Regions from separate parts of the Paraburkholderia sp. CNPSo 3076 genome, predicted to be linked through region 1. Evidence: predicted binding sites of a transcription regulator. Region 1 holds the regulator's gene; the other holds the start of a gene.
The links. Region 1 encodes LexA, which represses DNA repair genes until DNA is damaged. Its sites were predicted from a motif close to ACTGTATNNNNATACAGT; they were not measured.
Positions count from the first base shown of each region.

Region 1 (10,712 bases):
CGCCTGAGCCCCTACGCACATTCACGCATTCGCTTTCACGGAGACACAAGATGGCAAAGATTGGCTTTATCGGACTCGGCATCATGGGCGCGCACATGGCGCGCAACCTCATCAAGGGCGGCCACACGCTCGCCGTGAACGGCAAGTACCCCGTGCCCGACGACCTGCGCACGCAAACCGAAGTCGTCGCCGATTCGACGGCTGTGGCGAAGGTCTCGGACATCGTCATCGTGATGGTGCCGGACACGCCTGATGTCGCCAACGTCCTGTTCTCCGACGACGGCGTCGCCAAGGGTCTCTCGGCCGGCAAGCTCGTAATCGACATGAGCTCGATCTCGCCGCTCGAAACGCAACAGTTCGCCAAGCAGATCAACGCGCTCGGCTGCGACTATCTCGACGCGCCGGTCTCGGGCGGCGAAGTTGGCGCACGCGAAGCCACGCTCACGATCATGGTGGGCGGCCCGCAAAAGTCGTTCGATCTTGCCAAGCCACTGTTCGACTTGATGGGCAAGAACATTTCGCTCATCGGCGACAACGGCGCGGGCCAGACCTGCAAGGTGGCGAACCAGATCATCGTCGCGCTGAACATCGAGGCCGTGGCCGAAGCGCTGCTGTTCGCGGCACGTTCGGGCGCGGACCCCGAGCGCGTGCGCAAGGCCCTGATGGGCGGCTTCGCTTCGTCGCGCATTCTCGAAGTGCACGGCGAGCGCATGACAAGGCGCACGTTCAATCCGGGCTTTCGCATCGAGCTGCACCAGAAGGACCTGAACCTCGCGATCGACGGCGCGCGCAAGCTGGGCATCGCCCTGCCGCACACCGCGAGCGCGCAGCAGCTCTTCAGCGTGTGCGCCGCGAACGGCGGCAAGGCATGGGACCACTCGGCCATGATCCGCGCGCTGGAGATCATGGCGAACTTCGAGATCGCCGAACCGCAAGCGCAGGCGAAGGTGGCTTGAGCACTAGCGGTTGCAGGACGGCGGTTCGCGCGACGCAACGTGCGGACCGCCCGCAGAACCGGATCACGCATACCGGCTCGCGCGAAGCAACACAAGCGCACGAGCCTCCCGTGGGGCGCTTCGCGGCGGCGGCAACCGTCGCGAGGCAAATCGGTGCCGCTCTGGGCTGAGGGCGGCCAGTGGGGTCCGAAAGCGGCGCCCGGTGACGGCGGGGAAGCCTTGGTCGGTCAGACGTCGTCATCGGGTGTCCGCGTGTCGGATGCCCGTTTTTCTTTGCCTTCTTTTTTCTCGCAGGTTTCACACTCTTTGACGCTGCCCCGATGGACGCCTTCGCGGCCGCGTTTCCAAAATTGTGCTTTCATCCGGCTGTCACGCAGACGGGTCAAGGTGGACACGACGCGTGACCACCCAGTCATTTCCAGCACGTGAGGAGTGTGATCGATGGGCATTATCAATTTCATCAAGGAAGCAGGCGAAAAACTGTTCGGCACGGCTGCAGCGCCCGCCGCCGCCGCGGAACCCGCTGCCGCACCGGCAGATCCCGCTGCGAATCTCGCCGAACTGAACCAGAAGGCCGGCGAGGCGATCGCGGCCTATATCCGCTCGCAAGGCCTCGACGCCGACAACCTCGGGGTGACCTACGACGGCGTCTCGCACACGGTGACGGTCACCGGCAACGCCGCCGACCAGCCGACGAAGGAGAAGATCCTCGTCGCGGCCGGCAACGTGCAGAACGTCGACAAGGTCGACGACCAGATGACGGTGACGAACCCCGCGCCCGAAGCGCAGCACCACACGGTCGTTTCTGGCGACAACCTCTGGAAGATCGCCGAGAAGTACTACGGCAGCGGCGCGAAAAACGACGCGATCTTCCAGGCGAACACGCCGATGCTCAAGAGCCCGGACAAGATCTATCCGGGTCAGGTGCTCGTGATTCCGCCGCTGCAGTAAGCGCGGCAACTCGCAAACACGGCCAGAAACGAAACGGGCCTGGCGGAGCGATCCGCCAGGCCCGTTCTTCCCTGTGCGCGGCCCGCCTCAGTACGTGTCGAACACGTCCTGCAGCCCTGCCTTGTCGGTCGTGCCCGCTGCCAGCGCGAGCAGCAGCAGCACACGCGCCTTGTACGGGCTGAGCGTGCCCGACGAGACGAAGCCGAGCGTATCGTCCTTGGCCGCGCCGTTGTGCATCACGTGACCCGAGCCGACGCGCGAGGCGCGCACGACGGCCACGCCCTTGGCGGCCGCCTCGGCCAGCGACTGCTGCAACGCGCCGTGTATCGAGCCGTTGCCCGTGCCGGCCACGACGAGCCCATCCACGCCGGCGGCAACGAGCGCTTCGACCGCCGCGCGCGACACGCCCGCGTAGCTCGTCACGATCTCGACCTGCGGCCATTGCGCCGATGCCGTGAACGGCGCATCGACCGTATGCGGGCGCAGCGCGCGGCGCTGGAATTCCACGCGCCCATCCTGCACCCAGCCCAGCGCGCCGATTTCCGGCGACTGGAACGCATCCACCGCATAGGTGCTGACCTTCGCGACGTCGCGTGCGCAATGAATGCGGTTATTGAACGCCACCAGCGCGCCCTGCCCGGCCGCCGCCTCGCTCGCCGCGAGCGTGACGGCATTGAGCAGATTGAGCGGGCCGTCGGCGGAAAGCGCCGTGGCGGGCCGCATGGCGGCCGTCAGGATGCATGGCTTCGTGCTCTTCACCGTGAGATGCAGCAGGTACGCGGTTTCTTCGAGCGTATCCGTGCCGTGCGTGATCACCACGCCGTCGATCTCGTCGCTGGCCAGCAGTTCGTTCACGCGCTGCGCGAGCGTGGACCACAACGCGAGCGACATGTCCTTGCTGTCGATGCTCGCGACCTGCTCGGCATGGATCTGCGCGATGGCGTCGAGGCCCGGCACGGCGGCCAGCAGCTGCGCGACGCCGATCACGCCGGCCTGGTAGCCGGCGGTGTTCGCAGCGTCTGCGGCAGAGCCCGCAATCGTGCCGCCGGTGGCGAGCACGGCGATACGCGGCAGCGCCTTTGGCGTCGCCGCTGAAGAGGAAGTGGAAGTATTCATGGCGGCGATTTTAAGCGATCCGCCGCCCGCCGGGAAAATCAGCCCGCCTTTCAGGTTGCCTCGCGCAACTGGCTCGCGATCTGCTGCTCGGTGAGCTGCGGCGCGAACATTTCGATGAGCCGGTATGCGTACTGGCGCAGGAACGCGCCCTTGCGCAGGCCCACTCGCGTCGTGCTCGCATCGAAGAGATGCTCCGTGTCGAGCGCGACGAGTTCGCTGTCGCGCTTCGGGTCGTAGGCCATCGCCGCGACGATGCCAACGCCCATGCCGAGTTCGACGTAGGTCTTGATCACGTCCGCGTCGATGGCGGTCAACACCACGTCAGGCACCACGCTCGCTTTCGCGAACGCCTGGTCGATATGCGAGCGGCCCGTGAAGTCCTGGTCGTAGGTGATGACCGGGTACTCGGCCACGTCTTCGAGCGTGAGATTTTCGCGGCCCACGAGCGGATGCGTCTTCGGCACGACCACCACGTGATGCCACGAGTAGCACGGAAACGTGACGATATCGGGGAAGCGGTCGAGCGCCTCGGTCGAGATGCCGAGGTCGGCCTCGCCGTTGATGATCATCTGCGCGATCTGCTGCGGATTGCCCTGGCGCAGCGCGAGGTGGACTTTCGGAAACACTTCGCGGAACTGGTGCACGACCTTCGGCAGCGCGTAACGCGCCTGCGTGTGCGTCGTCGCGACCACGAGGTGACCGCTGTCCTGGTCCGCGAACTGGCGCGCCACGCGGCGCAGGTTCTCGGCGTCGAGCAGCATGCGCTCGATCAGCTGATGCACGGCCTTGCCCGGCTCCGTGAGGCCGGTCAGGCGCTTGCCGCGGCGAATGAAAATGTCCACGCCGAGTTCGTCTTCGAGATCCTTGATCTGCTTGGAGACGCCCGACTGCGACGTATACAGCACGTTCGCCACTTCGGTCAGGTTCATGTTCTGCCGCACGGCTTCGCGCACGAAACGCAACTGCTGAAAATTCATGGTCTTCTCTCCGGGACTGCTGACCGATTGTTCGTTTTTCTCGATGTGAGCACTGTAACGCTCATTGCGCCGGAAATACGCGCAGCCCGCGCGGCACCGCCGTCACGCCCTCGCCCACTGCGAGGCCCAGCGCGCGCCACGACTCGCGGTCGAGCTCGGCTTCGAGCGCGCCGCCCGTGCGGCTTTCCAGCTCCACGCGCACCGAACCGCCCAGCGTCACCACGCGGCGCACGTCGACCACGATGCCGTCGCGATGATCGCTCGCTTCGCGGTGCAGCACGAGGTCGTGCGGCCGCACGTAGGCGAGCGCCGGGCCTTCGAAGCTCGCGTGCACCGAGATCGGCTGCGCCGCGCCCTCGGCGACGAAACCGCGCGCATCCACGCTGCCGCGCAGCCGGTTCGCGGCGCCGAGGAATTCGTAGACAAAGGCGGTCTGCGGATGATCATAGACGTCCTGCGGGCTGCCCACCTGCTCCACGTGCCCATGATTCATCACGACGATGCGATCGGCCACCTCGAGCGCTTCCTCCTGGTCGTGCGTGACGAAGATCGTCGAGATGTGCAGATCGTCGTGCAGGCGGCGCAGCCACGAGCGCAGCTCCTTGCGCACCTTGGCGTCGAGCGCGCCGAACGGTTCGTCGAGCAGCAGCACCTTCGGCTCCACGGCGAGCGCGCGCGCAAGCGCGATGCGCTGACGCTGCCCGCCCGAAAGCTCGGACGGATAGCGCTGCGCGAGCCAGTCGAGCTGCACGAGCTTGAGCAGCTCATGCACCTTCTCGCGAATCACGGCCTCCGAGGGCCGCTCGCTGCGCGGCTTCACGCGCAGGCCGAACGCCACGTTCTCGAACACCGTCATGTGGCGGAACAACGCGTAATGCTGGAACACGAAGCCCACCTGGCGCTCGCGCGCGCCCACCTCACCCACGTCCTGGCCTTGCAGCACGACCTGGCCCGCGTCGGCGTATTCGAGGCCCGCGATCACGCGCAGCAGCGTGGTCTTGCCACAACCGGAAGGTCCGAGCAGCGCAACCAGTTCGCCGGGCGGAAAGTCGAGCGAGACGTTGTCGAGGGCAGTGAAGTCGCCGAAGCGCTTGTGCAGATTGCTGACGGTGATGCCCATGTTTACTGCTCCCCTACTTGAATCGGTTGGCGCACGGCGCGAGGCGCTGCGTGTTGTGAAACATGTTGCACGGCCACGGGTTGCGGGCCCGCATAGGCGGGAATCTCATCCGCGCCGCGCAGTTCCGACGAAAGGCGGCGCTCCGCGAGCAGCTTCAGGCCGAGCGTGACGAGCGCGAGCAACGCGAGCAGCGATGCCACGGCAAACGCCGCCGCGAAGTTGTACTCGTTGTAAAGAATCTCGACGTGCAGCGGCATCGTGTCGGTCTGGCCGCGAATATGGCCCGACACCACCGAAACCGCGCCGAACTCGCCCATCGCGCGCGCGTTGCAGAGAATCACGCCGTACAGCAAACCCCAGCGGATATTGGGCAGCGTCACGCGGCGAAACATCTGCCAGCCCGAGGCGCCCAGCACGTGGGCGGCCTCTTCTTCGTCGTTGCCCTGCGCCTGCATCAGCGGAATCAGCTCGCGTGCGACGAACGGGAACGTCACGAAGATCGTGGCGAGCACGATGCCCGGCACCGCGAAGATGATCTGCACGTTGTGGTCTTCGAGCCACGGCCCGAGCCAGCCCTGCGCGCCGAACAGCAGCACGTAAATGAGACCCGAAATCACGGGCGAAACCGAAAACGGCAGGTCGATCAGCGTGGTGAGCAGCGCCTTGCCGCGAAACTCGAACTTCGCGATCGCCCACGAAGCCGCGAGGCCGAAAGCCAGATTCAACGGCACCGCGATCGCCGCGGTGATGAGCGTGAGCTTGATCGCGGCGAGCGCGTCGGGATCGACGAGCGACGTGAAGTAGAAGCCGATGCCCTTCGACAGCGCCTGCCAGAACACGGCGACGAGCGGCACCACGAGAAACAGCGCGAGAAACGCGAGCGCGATGCCGATCAGGAGCCAGCGCACCCACGCTGCTTCGGTGACCGGGTCCGGCCGGCGCGTGCTTCGTTGTTGCGGCAGCGGGCTCATTGCGCACCTCCCGCGACGGTTGCGCCCACCACGGCATTCGGCGCGCTGCCGGCCGTTACACCCCGGCTCGTGCGGCGTTGCAAATACCACTGGAGTGAATTGATGAGGAGCAGCATGACGAACGACACGCAGAGCATCATCACGGCGAGCGCCGTTGCGCCCGCGTAGTCGTATTGTTCGAGCTTCGTGATGATGAGCAGCGACGTGATCTCCGACTTCATCGGCACGTTGCCAGCGATGAAGATGACCGAGCCGTACTCGCCCAGCGCGCGCGCGAATGCGAGCGCGAAGCCGGTGAGGAGCGCCGGCAGTACCGCGGGCAGCACGACACGGCGGAACGTGAGCCAGCGCGAGGCGCCGAGGCACGCGGCGGCCTCTTCCTGTTCGCGCTCGAAGTCCTCGAGTACCGGCTGCACCGTGCGCACGACGAACGGCAAGCCGATGAAGGTCAGCGCCACGAGCACGCCGAGCGGCGTGAAGGCGATCTTGAGACCGAGCGGCTGCAGGAACTGGCCGATCCAGCCATTGCCCGCATACACGGCGGCGAGCGAAATGCCCGCCACGGAAGTCGGCAGCGCGAACGGCAGATCGACGAGCGCATCGATCACCCGTTTGAACGGGAACGTATAGCGCACCAGCACCCATGCGAGCAGGAAGCCGAATACGGCATTGATCAACGCCGCGCCGAGCGCGGCGGTGAACGTGAGCCGGTACGACGCGATCACGCGCGGCGACCACACTGCGCGCACGAACTGGTTCCAGTCGAGTGTCGCCGTCTTGAGAAAGGTGGCGGCGAGCGGAATGAGCACCACGAGGCTCAGGTAAGCCACGGTGATGCCAAGCGTCAAGCCGAATCCGGGCAGCGCACTAGGCTTGCGGAATCTAAACGTGGTCATGCTCATCATCCAGACATGGGTTGCGCGCTTCCTGTATTCAAAGCGGCGCCGAAAAGCGCGCCCGTAGGCGCGCTTCGTTGTTATCCGGTCACGTCGCTATGCGGACCGCTTGCTGCTTGACAGCTTTACTGCGGTTGATAGATCGAATCGAACACGCCGCCATCCGCGAAATGCGTCTTCTGCGCGTTGGGCCAGCCGCCGAAGGTGTCGTCGACCGTGTAGAGCTTGAGCTTCGGAAACTTCGCCGTGAGCGCCGCCGGGACCTTGTCCGAACGCGGACGGTAGAAGTTCTTCGCGGCGATCTCCTGACCCTCTTCGCTATAGAGGAACTGCAGGTAGGCCTCGGCCTCCTTGCGCGTGCCCTTCTTGTCGACCACCTTGTCCACCACCGTCACCGGCGGCTCAGCCAGAATGCTCACCGAAGGCACGACGATCTCGAACTTGTCCGGACCGAATTCCTTGAGCGAGAGAAATGCTTCGTTCTCCCATGCAATCAGCACATCGCCGATGCCGCGCTGCACGAAGCTCGTCGTGGCGCCTCGTGCGCCCGAGTCGAGCACGCCCGCGTTCTTGTAGAGCTTCGAGACGAAGTCCTTCGCCTTCTGCTCGTTGCCGCCCGGTTGGTGCAGCGCATACGCCCACGCCGCGAGATAGTTCCAGCGCGCGCCGCCCGAGGTCTTCGGATTCGGCGTGACGATCGAGACGCCCGGCTTGGTCAGATCATCCCAGTCCTTGATGTGCTTCGGGTTGCCCTTGCGTACGAGGAACACGATGGTCGACGTGTACGGCGACGCGTTGTCGGGCAGGCGCTTTTGCCAGTCCTTCGCGACGATGCCCTTGTTGGCGAGCGCGTCGATGTCCCATGCCAGCGCGAGCGTCACGACGTCGGCTTGCAGGCCGTCGAGCACCGAGCGCGCCTGTGCACCCGAGCCGCCATGCGACTGCTTGATGGTGAGCGTTTCGCCCGTCTTCGCCTTCCACTGCTTGATGAAGGCTTCGTTGATGTCCTGGTACAGTTCGCGCGTCGGATCGTAGGAGACATTGAGCAGCGATGTATCCGCGTGAGCAGCCACCGGCGCCATGGCCGCCATCGTCGCGACGCCGACGAGCGGCGCAACGCCGATCACCAGTTTTGCCGCCAGTGTTTTCAGCCAGCCCGCGCGCCCCGTATGTGTCGTGCCCATCTATCTGTTCTCCGTTCTCGTGTGTGCTCGTTTGCGCCCCTTGGTGAAGTGCAGCGAACGATGGAGGCCAGTCTAGCGATCTGCTTACATTATTAAAAATGATGTTTTTTCATTTTTTAATACGCAAAAGTGGTAAGGACAGAGGAAGTCGCTGCTGGAGCGCGGTTTCATCCGCGCAAACGCGGGAAAGCGGCCTGATGGCAACGCTCAGTCGACGAACTTCAAGTAACACTTGAAAAGTGGCGAGTACTGTATAAAAATACAGTTACCTGTTCAAACATACAGTGGCGCCATGACCAAACTCACCGCACGACAGCAGCAGGTTTTCGATCTGGTTCGCCGGGCCATCGAGCGCACGGGCTTCCCGCCCACGCGCGCCGAGATCGCGGCGGAACTCGGCTTCAGCTCGGCGAACTCCGCGGAGGAGCATCTGCGCGCGCTGGCGCGCAAGGGCGTGATCGAACTGGCTGCGGGCGCCTCGCGCGGCATCCGCCTCATGCCGGGGCCCGACGACCTGCCGCATCAGTTCACGCTTCCGCACGCGAGCATCATGCAGCTCTCGCTGCCGCTCGTTGGCCGTGTCGCAGCGGGCAGCCCGATCCTCGCGCAGGAGCACATCTCGCAGAACTACATGTGCGACCCGGCGCTCTTCTCGAGCCGCCCCGACTACCTCTTGAAGGTGCGCGGCCTTTCCATGCGCGACGCCGGCATCCTCGACGGCGACCTGCTCGCCGTGCAGAAGAAGGCCGAAGCGAAAGACGGCCAGATCATCGTGGCGCGTCTTGGCGACGACGTCACCGTGAAGCGCCTGAAGCGCCGTCCGAACGGGCTCGAGCTGATCGCCGAGAACCCCGATTACGACAATATTTTTGTCGAGGCCGGCAGCGCGGAATTCGCGCTCGAAGGCATCGCGGTTGGGCTGATCCGCCCCACCGAATTCTGAGCAATCCGTCTGCGCGCAGTTTGCACATTGTTTGCACATTGTTTGCACATTGTTTGCGCACCCTCTGCGCACTACCTGGAGAGAGTCATGGAACGTCTTGCCCGCTTGCTGCCCTTCCGCCAATTCGGCCGTCTTCGCCATCTCCGTGGTATCGCCTCGTGCGCGGTCCGCGAAGTCCGCGATTCGGCTACCGCACTGAGCGGCTCGCTCTTCGAAGACTCGCCAGAGATGGTGGCGGCCAGCACGGCCGACCTGCCGGTGCTGCCCTCGGCCCAGCCAGCGTTTGCGCGCGTGTCGCTCAACAGCACGCTCAACACCGAACAGCCCATGCGCCGCGCGCCCGTGCGCGTCTATCAGGGTCCGTCGCGGCTCATCCTCGTCGGCACGGTTGACGCGGTTTGCCGCGCGATCGACCGCTGCATCGCCGAGCAGCACAGCGACCTGCCGGCTGCACTCGCGAAGTAAGCCGCAACGCTGCTCAAATGTGAGAAGAGGTTACGGGCGGGATCGTTTGGCCTGGTTTGCGGTCAACACCGTGTCTAAACGATTTGCCCTATGCCGATGACGGAATCTCTCTCGACCCCGCGTAAGACCCAAGGCTGGAAAAAGCCGGTCGCGATCACGGTTGCGCTCGCCATGGTGGTTGCCGCGATCGGCTACGCCTATGCGTCGCCCTATATCGCGGTGAAACACATGAAAGCCGCCGCCGACGCGCGTGACGCCGTCGCGCTCAACGAGTACGTCGATTACCCTGCACTGCGCCTGAGCCTGAAACAGCAGGTTGGCGAGATGCTGCAGCGGCGCGTCGAGGGGCAGCACAGCAGCAATCCGCTGCTGATCCTCGGCGCCGTGATTGGCGCGGCATTGATTAGTCCGCTCGTGGATGCCTACGCCACACCGGAAGGCGTGGCCGCCCTGCTCGATGGCATGCCGCCGACGGGCAAGCCCGGCGACCGGCCGCACGCGCCGCCACCAGCAGAATCCGGCGCGCCATCCACGCAATCGGCAGAACCAGCTCAATCGGCACCCGCACCCGCCGCGCCACCTGCTCCGGCGGCATCCGGCAACCCCGCGCCCGAGGCTCGGCCGGTGACCACGGCCGGCTATCGCGGCCTCAATGAGTTCGCGCTCACGTGGGACCGCGGCAATACGGGCGAGCACTACGCCGCCATCCTGCAGCGTCACGGGCTCTTCTCGTGGAAGCTCTCGGCGGTCGAGCTAAACGAAGGAAACGTCTCGAACTGAGACAGTTCGGAAGTGACAGCGGAGCCAGGCCGGTTCTGCGCGAACCGGCCTGCTTGATCCCTTACGCGGCGGCTTGCTGCTTCTTTTCCTCAGCCGCCGACGAACACGCCACGAGAATGCTGCACGATACGCGGTCGAGCAGCGGCGTGTTGCCCGCGCCCATCCACCAGCGCGAGAGCCCCGTGCGGCAACGGTGGCCCACCACCACGAGGTCCGCATTCAGCTCGTTGGCCAGATTCGCGATTTCGTCGATCGGATGACCGAACGCGAAGTGCCCCTGGGCGCGCACGCCACGCTCGGTTAGCCAGTCCACGCCTTCCTGAAGAATCTCGCGCGCCGTTTCCTCGAAGCGG
Region 1 is NZ_JAPMAL010000009.1:74,615-85,326, forward strand. It holds gene hyi (hydroxypyruvate isomerase) at 1-7, shown strand, start outside; gene M3A49_RS12350 (2-hydroxy-3-oxopropionate reductase) at 51-956, shown strand; gene M3A49_RS12355 (hypothetical protein) at 1,184-1,405, opposite strand; gene lysM (peptidoglycan-binding protein LysM) at 1,398-1,907, shown strand; gene M3A49_RS12365 (asparaginase) at 1,995-3,023, opposite strand; gene M3A49_RS12370 (CysB family HTH-type transcriptional regulator) at 3,074-4,000, opposite strand; gene M3A49_RS12375 (sulfate/molybdate ABC transporter ATP-binding protein) at 4,062-5,120, opposite strand; gene cysW (sulfate ABC transporter permease subunit CysW) at 5,123-6,091, opposite strand; gene cysT (sulfate ABC transporter permease subunit CysT) at 6,088-6,987, opposite strand; gene M3A49_RS12390 (sulfate ABC transporter substrate-binding protein) at 7,113-8,171, opposite strand; gene lexA (transcriptional repressor LexA) at 8,464-9,114, shown strand; gene M3A49_RS12400 (hypothetical protein) at 9,202-9,579, shown strand; gene M3A49_RS12405 (DUF2939 domain-containing protein) at 9,676-10,359, shown strand; gene M3A49_RS12410 (universal stress protein) at 10,421-10,712, opposite strand, start outside.

Region 2 (10,712 bases), on a different contig from region 1:
GGGTCGGAAGGTTCGCGGCTGCCGCCGGGAAAGCTCACCTGGCCCGCGTGATTGCTGAGGTTGTCGGCGCGCTGGGTGAGCAGCACGGTCAAACCGCCCGGGCGCAAGGCGATAGGCATGAGCACGGCGGCCTCGCGCGGATCGCGCATCTCGGCCAGACGAGCTTCCTGCGGTTCGGGGTCCCACGGCAGGCGCTGCTCGAAGCGCGTGCGCAAGCCGGCGGCGGTCAGGCGCTCCGCAGCGATCTGCGGAAGGCTTGCGCCCGTCGATTCGATGGGCAGGCTTTCGGGTTCAAATACTGGGCGGATCAACGGGCGTCTCGGATTACACGTACACGAGATTATTTTGCGGCCAAAAAGAAAAAAGCACCCCGGAGGGTGCTTCTTTCTTACAGCTTTTACGCCTGGTCGGCCGGAGCTGCTGCGCGGTCTTTCGACACCAGCTTTTCCTTGATACGTGCCTTCTTGCCCGACAGGTTGCGCAGGTAGTACAGCTTCGCGCGACGCACGTCGCCGCGGCGCTTCACCACGATGCTGGCCAGCAGCGGCGAGTACGTCTGGAATGTACGCTCGACGCCTTCGCCCGACGAGATCTTGCGCACGATGAACGACGAGTTCAGGCCGCGGTTACGCTTCGCGATCACGACGCCTTCGTATGCCTGAACGCGCTTGCGGTTACCTTCAACCACGTTCACGTTGACGATCACCGTATCGCCGGGAGCGAATTCGGGGATGGTCTTCTCGCCCAGCACGCGCTGGATTTCTTCCTGCTCGAGTTTTTCAATCAGATTCATGGATTGACTCCGTATGCCATCTTGTCGGCGTTCGTACCTGTGCAGGGTTGCTGCACTACGGCCCCGATAGAGGATGGATTCACAACTGGCGCCGTTCACGCATGAAGCGGCACCGCCTTTTGCGCCCCTTGTCGCGCACGCCCGAAGCCTTACGCTTCGTTCGAGCCCTTCGCGAGACTAGCGAGCCACGCCTCGTCGGCCCGGCTCAACATCTTGTTCTTTCTGGCCCGCGCGATCAGATCGGGCCGCTTGTTCCACGTGTTGCGCAACGCCTCGCGGCGACGCCATTGCTCGATTTCCGCATGATGGCCGCCAAGCAGCACATCGGGCACGCGCACGCCGTCGTATTCCTCGGGGCGCGTGAAATGCGGACAGTCGAGCAAACCGTCGACGAAGCTGTCCTGCACCGCCGAAAGCGCATCGCCCAGCACGCCCGGCAGGTTGCGCACCACGGCGTCCATCAAGGCCATCGCGGGCAATTCGCCCCCCGAGAGCACGAAGTCGCCGAGGCTCACTTCTTCGTCCACGCAGCGGTCGACGAGACGCTGGTCGATCGCTTCGTAGCGGCCGCACAACATCACGAGACCCGGCTCCTGCGCGAACTGCATGACGCGTTCGTGCGTGAGCGGCTTGCCTTGCGGCGACATCAGCAGCACCCGCGGGGTGCTCACGCCGGCTTGCGCCTGCGCGGCCTTCGCCGCGTCGATCGCCGCTTCGAGCGGCCTCGCCAGCATGACCATGCCGGGGCCGCCGCCGTAAGGGCGGTCGTCGATCGTACGGTAGTTGTCGGTCGTGAAATCACGCGGATTCCACGTACGCAACGTGTAACGCTGCTGCTTCGCCGCCCGGCTGGTAATACCCCAGTCGGTCAGCGCGCGGAACATCTCGGGAAAGAGCGTGACGACATCGAACTGCATCGCTCTCTCCGTTCAGCGAAGTTGAATCAAGGCGCGCGGCGGGGTTGCCACAGCGTTGCCGCGGTGCCTAGTAGTCGGCTTCCCAGTCGACGACGATACGCTTCGCCGCCAGGTCCACCGTCTTCACGAACACACCCACAAACGGGATCAGGCGCTCGCCGGTGGCCGGCTTGCCATCCTTGTCCGTGGACGCATAGGTGACACGCAACACCGATTGCGCGCCATTGTCGATCAGGTCGGCGACCTTGCCGAGCTCGACGCCCGCCTCACTGGCGACATCGAGGCCGATCAGGTCGACCCAGTAATATTCATCGGCTGCGGGCGCCGGGAATTCGGCCCGGCTCACGTACACGCGTACGCCGCGCAATAGCAGCGCGGCATCGCGGTCGGCCAGGCCCGAAAGCTCGCCAACGACGCTGTCACCATGAACCTTGGCGCTCACGCGCACCGCGGAATGACGCTCGCGATGCGCCTGACCCTCGCGGCCCTTGAGGAGCCACCAGCGTTTAGCGGAAAGCAGCGCGCGGCCGCCCTGCGCGTGCGGCGCGATCTTCAGCCAGCCCTTGAGGCCATAGGCGTCGATCACGGCGCCGACTTCAACGGCGTCGGCCGGCCAGCTCGCTTCGGTTTCGGCGCGCAGGCTCCCGGTTGCGGGTGCAGCTTTCGCGGCACTCTCGCGCGCAGGCTTGCGCACGAACGCACCAAACGACGGCGCGCCGCGAGCCGCGGCCTTGCCGGTCGCAGCTTCGGGCGCCCCGCTTTCCGACGCGTCGTTCGCCTCTACGGCAGATTTAGCGTCATGCGCGGACATCGGCACCCCTTGCGACCAGCTTGATATCGCACACGCAGATCAGGCAGCGCGTACGCGGGTAAAACACAGACAACAGACTGAAAAGACGCTTAAAGACTTAAGCAGCCGGCGCAGCGGCGGCGGTCTTTTGCGCTTCCTTCACGAGGCGCTCGACGGCCGGCGACATTTGCGCGCCGTTTTCCTTCCAGTACGTCACGCGATCTTGAGCGATACGCAGCGTTTCACCCTTCGAAGCGACCGGGTTGTAGAAGCCCACGCGCTCGATGAAACGGCCGTCGCGACGGTTGCGCGAGTCGGTTGCGACGATGTTGTAGAACGGGCGCTTCTTCGAGCCGCCGCGTGCCAGACGGATGATGACCATACTAAATCCTTGAAAACCGGGGTTCGGGACTACTGAAACGTGCGATTATAGCCCGAAACCGGAGGCATAACAAACACTTAACGGGAAATTGCGCGCCGGCGCGCAGAAAGAGCGGCAAGACACGGCGGTCAAACTGCAGCTCATGCCCACGGTGGGCGGGCCCTGGAGCGAATTGTGGCGACTTTCAGACGACTCGTGCAATGGCTGTGTCGCGGTGGGAGCGGCGGCGTGGGTGACAGCTCCCGTTTTCCGGCGTCTCGCGAGTCGGCCAGACACTTCACAGCGGCGTGGCTCGCCTTTGCCGCCGCCCTGCTCGCGGCACCGTTCGCTCACGCGGCGCTTCCCATCGACCGCATCAAGCTGCCGCCGGGCTTTCACATCGAGGTGCTCTCCGCCGATGTCCCCGGCGCACGCGAAATGACGCTGTCGGGCAACGGCACCCTCCTGTATGCAGGGAGTATGGGCGGTGACGTCTACGCGCTCGAACTCAAGGACGGCAAGGCCATCAAGCGCCACATCGTGGCCTCGGGACTGACGATGCCGGTGGGCGTGGCCTGGCGCAACGGCGCATTGTATATCTCAGCGGTGTCGTCGATCGTGCGGCTCGGCGACATCGACCGTCATCTCGACGATCCGCCCAAAGCCGTCGTCGTCACGGATTCGCTGCCCACTGAGCGCCACCACGGCTGGAAGTTCATCGCCTTCGGCCCCGACGGCAAGCTCTACGTGCCGCAAGGTGCACCGTGCAACGTCTGCCTGCCGGCCAGCGACCCGCAGCGCGTGCATTTCGCGATGATCGGGCGCATGGACCCCGACGGTTCGCACTACGAGACCATCGCCCGCGGCGTGCGCAACACGGTCGGCTTCGCGTGGCATCCGCAGACGCACGACCTCTGGTTCACCGACAACGGCCGCGACATGCTCGGCGACGACATCCCCGACGACAAGCTCAACCGCCTTGCGCATGTGGGCGAGGACTTCGGCTTTCCCTATTGTCACGGCGGCAATGTCGCCGACCCCGAGTTCGGCGCAGGTCATCCGTGCAGCGGCTTCACGCCGCCGGTCCTCAAACTCGGCGCGCACGTGGCGTCGCTCGGCATGCGCTTCTATACCGGTTCGATGTTCCCGGCCGACTACAGGAACAGCATTTTCATCGCCGAGCACGGCTCGTGGAACCGCAGCAAGAAGGTCGGCTATCGCGTGGTGCGCGTGAGCGCCAACCCGGACGGCACGAACGCGCGCCAGGAAGTGTTCGCGCAGGGCTGGCTCAACGCCGATGAGACCCAATGGGGCCGCCCCGCCGACGTGCTGCCGCTGCCCGACGGATCGCTCCTTGTCAGCGACGACTATGCGGGCGCGATTTATCGCGTGACTTATACGAAACCGTGACGCGACCGCCACGTTGAAGCTGCAGACATGGTGCCGGGCATAAGCGTGCGCTTGTGCTGCGAGCCCGGCGTGCGGCATACAATGCCCGGCGGCCCGTGTGCGTTTGACGTGATGCGCCCATGACGGCCAAACGTCCACGTTCCGCCCGAGCCCATGCCCAACGACAAGAACCTCGCACGCTTTCGCTCCAAGACGCTCACCGCCGCCCTCGCCTTCCTGTTTGGCAGCCTCGGCGCGCACCGCTTCTATCTGTACGGCCCGCGCGATGTGTGGGGCTGGGCGCATTTGGTCGGCACGCTCATCGGCATTCCTGGCGTGATGCTGCTCGTCGCAACCGAACGCGCCTCGATTCCCGGCTGGGTGCTCGCCGTGATCGGCGCGGTGTCGGTCTTCTCGGCGTTCCTCGCGGCGATCGTCTACGGGCTGCGCCCCGACGCCAAATGGGACGCTCAGTTCAACGCCGCGTTCGTGGAGCAAGGCCGCACGAGCCGCTCGGGCTGGACGGTGATCTTCGTCGTGATCTTCTCGCTGCTGATTGGCGCGTTCCTGCTGATGACGGGACTCGCGCTCTCGTTTCAAACGTACTTCGAGTCGCAGGTCGAGGCCGCAAAGGCGCTCTCGCAGTAAATCGCGCGTAACGGCTCAGAACAGGTCGAGCTGCGGCTTCTCGCGCACGGTCTTCGACTGCACGAACGCCGACATGTCCAGAATGCCGTGGCGCCGCTCGTTGAGCCCGAGGCGCCGCACGGCATTGTGAAAGCGCTGCTTGAGCAGGTCGGCCCACAGCCCCGTGCCCTTCATGCGCTGCGAAAACGTCGACTCGTAGTCCTTGCCGCCGCGCATGTCGCGCACGCGGCTCATCACGCGCTCGGCGCGCTGCGGGAAGTGCGCCGCCAGCCACTCCTGGAAGAGCGGCGCGACCTCCCATGGCAGGCGCAGCACGATGTAACTCGCGCTTGTCGCACCGGCCTCGGCGCAGGCTTCGAGCACGCGCTCCATGTCGGGCTCGGTCACGAACGGAATCACCGGTGCGATGCTCACGCCCACTGGCACGCCGGCTTCGGCCAGCGTGCGGATGGTGCGCAGCCGCCGCGCGGGTGTCGCCGCACGCGGTTCGAGCGAGCGGGCGATCTCGGCGTCGAGTGTGGTGATCGTGATCGCCGCCATGAATTGCTGGCGCGCGGCCATCGGCGCGAGCAAGTCGAGATCGCGCTCGATCAGCGAGGATTTCGTGATGGCCGCGAACGGATGCTGCCGCTCGGCCAGCACTTCGACCACGCGGCGCGTGATGCGCAGGTCGCGCTCCACCGGTTGCCAGGCGTCGGTGTTCACGCCCAGCGCGATCGGCTCGGGCTCGTACGACGGCTTGGCGATTTCCCGCGCGAGCAACTCCGCCGCATTGACCTTGGCGTAGATACGGCTCTCGAAATCGAGCCCCGGCGAGAGGCCGAGATAGCTGTGCGTGGGCCGCGCGAAGCAATAGATGCAGCCGTGCTCGCAGCCGCGGTAAGGATTGAGCGAGACGTTGAACGGAATGTCCGGCGACTGGTTGCGCGTGAGGATGCTTTTCGCGCGCTCTTCGAAGACTTCGGTGCGCAGCCTGGGCTCGCCGGGTTCATCGCCATGGTCTTCCCCGCCGCCGTCCACGTGTTGCCAGCCGTCGTCGAACGCTTCGCGCTGGTCGACTTCGTAGCGCCCCTGCAGGTTCGTGACCGCACCGCGCCCCTTGCGCGCCGTGGGCGGCGCAACGGGATACCAGGCGTCGGGATCGGGGTGATGGGAGTCGGTCACGGCTGGAGCGAAATGGGCTTGTAAACGCGGACAGGAAAAACGCGGGTCGATACTGTATAAATATACAGTATCGACCCGCGTTGTCGAGTCCTAAAAACGGGGCGCTTTCAGCCGCCACAGTGACCCTGGTCATTCACCCACGGCGATGGTCAGCGTCTCCTTGATCTCTTCCATCACCACGTAGCTCTTCGACTGCACAGCGCCTGGCAGTTGCAGCAGGATGTCGCCGAGCAGCTTGCGGTAGTCGGCCATCTCGCCAATGCGCGCCTTGATGAGATAGTCGAAGTCGCCCGAGACGAGATGGCATTCGAGCACTTCGGGAATCTTCTGCACCTCGCGGCGGAACTGGTCGAACATGTTGCCGCTCTTGTGGTCGAGCGTGATCTCCACGAACACGAGCAGCGCCGCGCCCAGCACCGAGGGATTCACGCGTGCGAAGTAGCCCGTGATCACGCCGTCGCGCTCCATGCGCTTCACCCGCTCGATGCACGGCGTGACCGAGAGCCCGACCTGCTCCGCGAGGTCCTTCATGGCCATGCGGCCGTCTTCCTGGAGCAGTTTCAGGATGCGGTGATCGAGCCGGTCGAGCGCGCGGACCGGTTGGCGCTGCGTTCTCATGATTTCTTCCCGAAAATCCGAAAAATACGATAACAAAACCTGGACGGACAACAATAGCATAGCTACAAATACTGGCTATAGCCGAATTTTCATGCCTTCTCCCCTATGGGTGCCACAACACCCGCTTCGAGGGTCCCGGCAACGCGGCGTAGCTCAACGAATCTATATGGAGCAGCTATGCGAGTCGTCGTGTTGGGCAGTGGTGTGGTCGGGGTGGCCAGCGCCTGGTATCTCGCCCGCGCGGGCCACGAAGTCACGGTGATCGACCGCGAGGCCGGTCCCGCACTCGAAACCAGTTTTGCGAACGCCGGCCAGATTTCGCCGGGCTACGCCGCGCCGTGGGCAGCGCCTGGCGTCCCGCTCAAGGCGATCAAGTGGATGTTCGAGAAGCACGCGCCGCTCGCCATTCGTCTGGACGGCACCAAATTCCAGCTGCAGTGGATGTGGCAGATGCTGCAGAACTGCACGCCCGAACGCTACGCGCTTAACAAGGGCCGCATGGTGCGCCTCGCGGAATACAGCCGCGACTGCCTGCAGGCGCTGCGCGCCGACACGGGCATTCAGTATGAAGGCCGCACGGGCGGCACGCTCCAGGTGTTCCGCACGCAGCAGCAGTTCGAAGGCGCGGCGAAGGACATCGCCGTGCTCGAAGACGCGAACGTTCCATACGAACTGCTGACCGCCGCCGAACTCGGCCGCGCCGAACCCGCGCTCGCCGCGGTGTCGGGCAAGCTCACAGGCGGCCTGCGTCTGCCGGGCGACGAAACCGGCGATTGCCAGATGTTCACCACGCGTCTTGCCGCGATGGCCGAACAGCTGGGCGTGAAATTCCGCTACAACACGCCGATCGACGGCCTCGCCATGCAGGGCGAGCGTATCGCGGGCGTGCAATGCGGCAGCGAGCTGGTGCGTGCTGATTCGTTCGTGGTCGCACTCGGCTCCTTCTCGACGAAGATGCTCGCGGGCCTCATGAAGATTCCGGTCTATCCGCTCAAGGGCTATTCGATCACGGCGCCGATCGTGAATGCGAGTGCCGCGCCGATTTCGACCGTGCTCGACGAAACCTACAAGATCGCGATCACGCGTTTTGACGACCGCATCCGCGTGGGCGGCATGGCCGAGATCGTCGGCTTCGACAAGACGCTCAAGCAAGCGCGCCGCGAAACGCTCGAAATGTGCGTCAACGACCTGTTCCCGGGCGGCGGCGATACGACGAAGGCCACCTTCTGGACCGGCCTGCGCCCGATGACGCCGGACGGCACGCCGGTCGTCGGCCGCTCGCCGATCTCGAACCTGTTCCTGAACACGGGTCACGGCACGCTCGGCTGGACGATGTCGTGCGGCTCGGGCCAGTTGCTCGCCGACCTGATCTCGGGCAAGCAACCTGCCATCCGCGCCGACGATCTTTCGGTGCACCGCTATCTCGGCGACACGCAGGGCTCGCATCGCCCGGCTTATGCCTGAAGCCAGTCACGCTGCGTGAACGAACACGGCGCCTCCAGGGCGCCGTGTTTCATTTCTCGCTCAGGTTGGCGCGCGGCGGCGTCAGAACTGATCCTCCGCCAGCGCCAGCACGCCCTCGCTGCCGTTTGCGCTGACGATCGCCGCTTCGAGCGCCACCGCCTGCGGCAAGACGTGTTGCGCGAAGAACTGCGCCGTGGCGATCTTCGCGCCATGAAACTTCGGGTCCGCCTGCATGAGGCGCTGCGAGGCGAGCATGGCGCGCGCCATCTGCCAGCCGCCCAGCACGATGCCCGCCAGCTTCAGATACGGCACGCTGCCCGCGAACACCGCGTTCGGATCGCTTTTCGCCTTCGCGAGCACGAAGTCCACGGCCGACGCCAGCGCCTCCTTGCCTGCCGCGAGATGCTTGTGCATCGATTCGAACGCCGCGCCTTGTTGTCCGGCTAGCGCGTCGACGGTCTGCGCGATATCGGCAAGCAGCGCCTTTGCCGCCGCGCCGCCGTCGCGCAACGTCTTGCGCCCGATGAGGTCGTTCGCCTGGATCGCCGTGGTGCCCTCGTAGATCGGCAGAATGCGCGCGTCGCGATAGAACTGCGCCGCGCCCGTTTCCTCGATGAAGCCCATGCCGCCATGCACCTGCACGCCGAGGCTCGTCACTTCGAGCGCCAGTTCGGTGCTCCAGCCCTTCACGATCGGCACGAGATACTCGTAGCGCGCCTGATGCCGCGCACGGGCCGCCTCGTCGGGGTCGCCATGCGCGCGGTCGCTCTCGCCCGCCGCCACGTAAGCGAGCGCACGCGCGGCTTCGGTGAGCGCACGCATCGTGGCGAGCATGCGGCGCACGTCGGGGTGATGGATGATGCTCACCGCCGCTTTCGCGGAACCGTCCACCGGGCGGCTCTGCACGCGCTCCTTCGCATAGGCGAGCGCCTTCTGGTACGCGCGATCGGAGATGGCCACGCCCTGCATGCCCACCGCGAAACGCGCCGCGTTCATCATGATGAACATGTATTCGAGGCCGCGATTCTCGTCGCCGATCAACTGGCCAATCGCGCCGCCATGGTCGCCGAACTGCAGCACGGCGGTCGGACTCGCCTTGATGCCGAGCTTGTGTTCGATTGACACGCAGTGCACATCGTTGCGCGCGCCCAGCGTTCCATCGTCGTTCACGAGGAACTTCGGCACGATGAAGAGCGAGATGCCCTTCACGCCTTCGGGCGCCGTGGGCGTGCGCGCGAGCACGAGATGGACGATGTTCTCCGCCATGTCGTGCTCGCCCCACGTGATGAAGATCTTCGTGCCGAACACCCTGTACGTGCCGTCGCCTTGCGGCTCGGCGCGCGTGCGCACGGCGGCGAGATCGGAGCCCGCCTGCGGCTCGGTGAGGTTCATCGTGCCGGTCCAGTCGCCGGTAATGAGCTTCGGCACGAAGCGCTGCTTTTGCGCTTCGCTGCCAGCGGTGAGGAGCGCTTCGATGGCGCCGTCGGTGAGCAGCGGACACAGCGCGAACGAGAGATTTGCCGCGTTGAGCATTTCCACGCACGGCGTGCCGACGAGCTTCGGCAAGCCCTGTCCTTCGTATTCCTGAGGATGCTGCACGCCTTGCCAGCCGCCTTCCACGTATTGCCGGAATGCGGCCTTGAAACCGGGCGTGGCGTGCACGTTGCCGTTTTCCCAGCGGCTCGGATTGCGGTCGCCTTCGGCGTTCAGCGGCTCGAGCACTTCGCCGCATAGCTTCGCGGCTTCGTGCAGCACCGCTTCGACCGTTTCGGGCGTGGCGTCTTCGCCGCCCGGCAGCTTCGCGATGGCTTCGAGGCCGGCCAGTTCCTTCATGACGAACAGCATGTCGCTCGTGGGTGCCTGGTACATTTCAGTCTCCTCCTGTCGGTATGCGGTTCCTCAAATGACAAAGGGGCGCCGCGGCGCCCCTTTGTTGCTTCGTCTCACGCCGCGCGCTCAATCATGATTCGCGGCGCTCGTCGCTGGATACACCGGCCGGATTCAGCCGAGTTCCTTCACGAGTTCCGGCACGACCGTGAACAGGTCGCCCACCAGACCGTAGTCGGCCACGCTGAAGATCGGTGCTTCTTCGTCCTTGTTGATCGCGACGATGACCTTCGAGTCCTTCATGCCAGCCAGGTGCTGGATCGCGCCCGAGATGCCGACCGCCACGTACAGTTGCGGCGCGACGATCTTGCCGGTTTGACCGACCTGATAGTCGTTCGGCACGTAGCCAGCGTCGACGGCTGCGCGCGAGGCGCCGAGTGCGGCGTTGAGCTTGTCCGCGAGCGGTTCCAGAACCAACGCGAAATTCTCGCCGCTGCCCAGACCCCGGCCACCCGAGACGATGACCTTCGCGCTCGTGAGTTCCGGACGGTCGAGCTTCGTCACTTCACGGCTCACGAACTTCGAGAGGCCGCTGTCTGCCGCCGCTTCGATCTTCTCGATGGCTGCGCTGCCGCCTTCGGTTGCGACGGGATCGAAACCGGTCGTGCGGACCGTGATCACCTTGATCGGGTCGCTCGACTGGACGATTGCGATCGCGTTGCCTGCGTAGATCGGACGCTC
Region 2 is NZ_JAPMAL010000029.1:59-10,770, reverse strand. It holds gene M3A49_RS29845 (CoA pyrophosphatase) at 1-311, opposite strand, end outside; gene rplS (50S ribosomal protein L19) at 398-793, opposite strand; gene trmD (tRNA (guanosine(37)-N1)-methyltransferase TrmD) at 943-1,710, opposite strand; gene rimM (ribosome maturation factor RimM) at 1,778-2,521, opposite strand; gene rpsP (30S ribosomal protein S16) at 2,619-2,882, opposite strand; gene M3A49_RS29820 (PQQ-dependent sugar dehydrogenase) at 3,192-4,271, shown strand; gene M3A49_RS29815 (NINE protein) at 4,425-4,898, shown strand; gene M3A49_RS29810 (PA0069 family radical SAM protein) at 4,914-6,062, opposite strand; gene M3A49_RS29805 (Lrp/AsnC ligand binding domain-containing protein) at 6,192-6,680, opposite strand; gene M3A49_RS29800 (D-amino acid dehydrogenase) at 6,858-8,144, shown strand; gene M3A49_RS29795 (acyl-CoA dehydrogenase) at 8,226-10,013, opposite strand; partial or broken gene M3A49_RS29790 (electron transfer flavoprotein subunit alpha/FixB family protein) at 10,146-10,712, opposite strand, start outside.
Region 2: a site for LexA is predicted at 6,114-6,131, ahead of M3A49_RS29810 (PA0069 family radical SAM protein). Genes of this name have one in related genera too.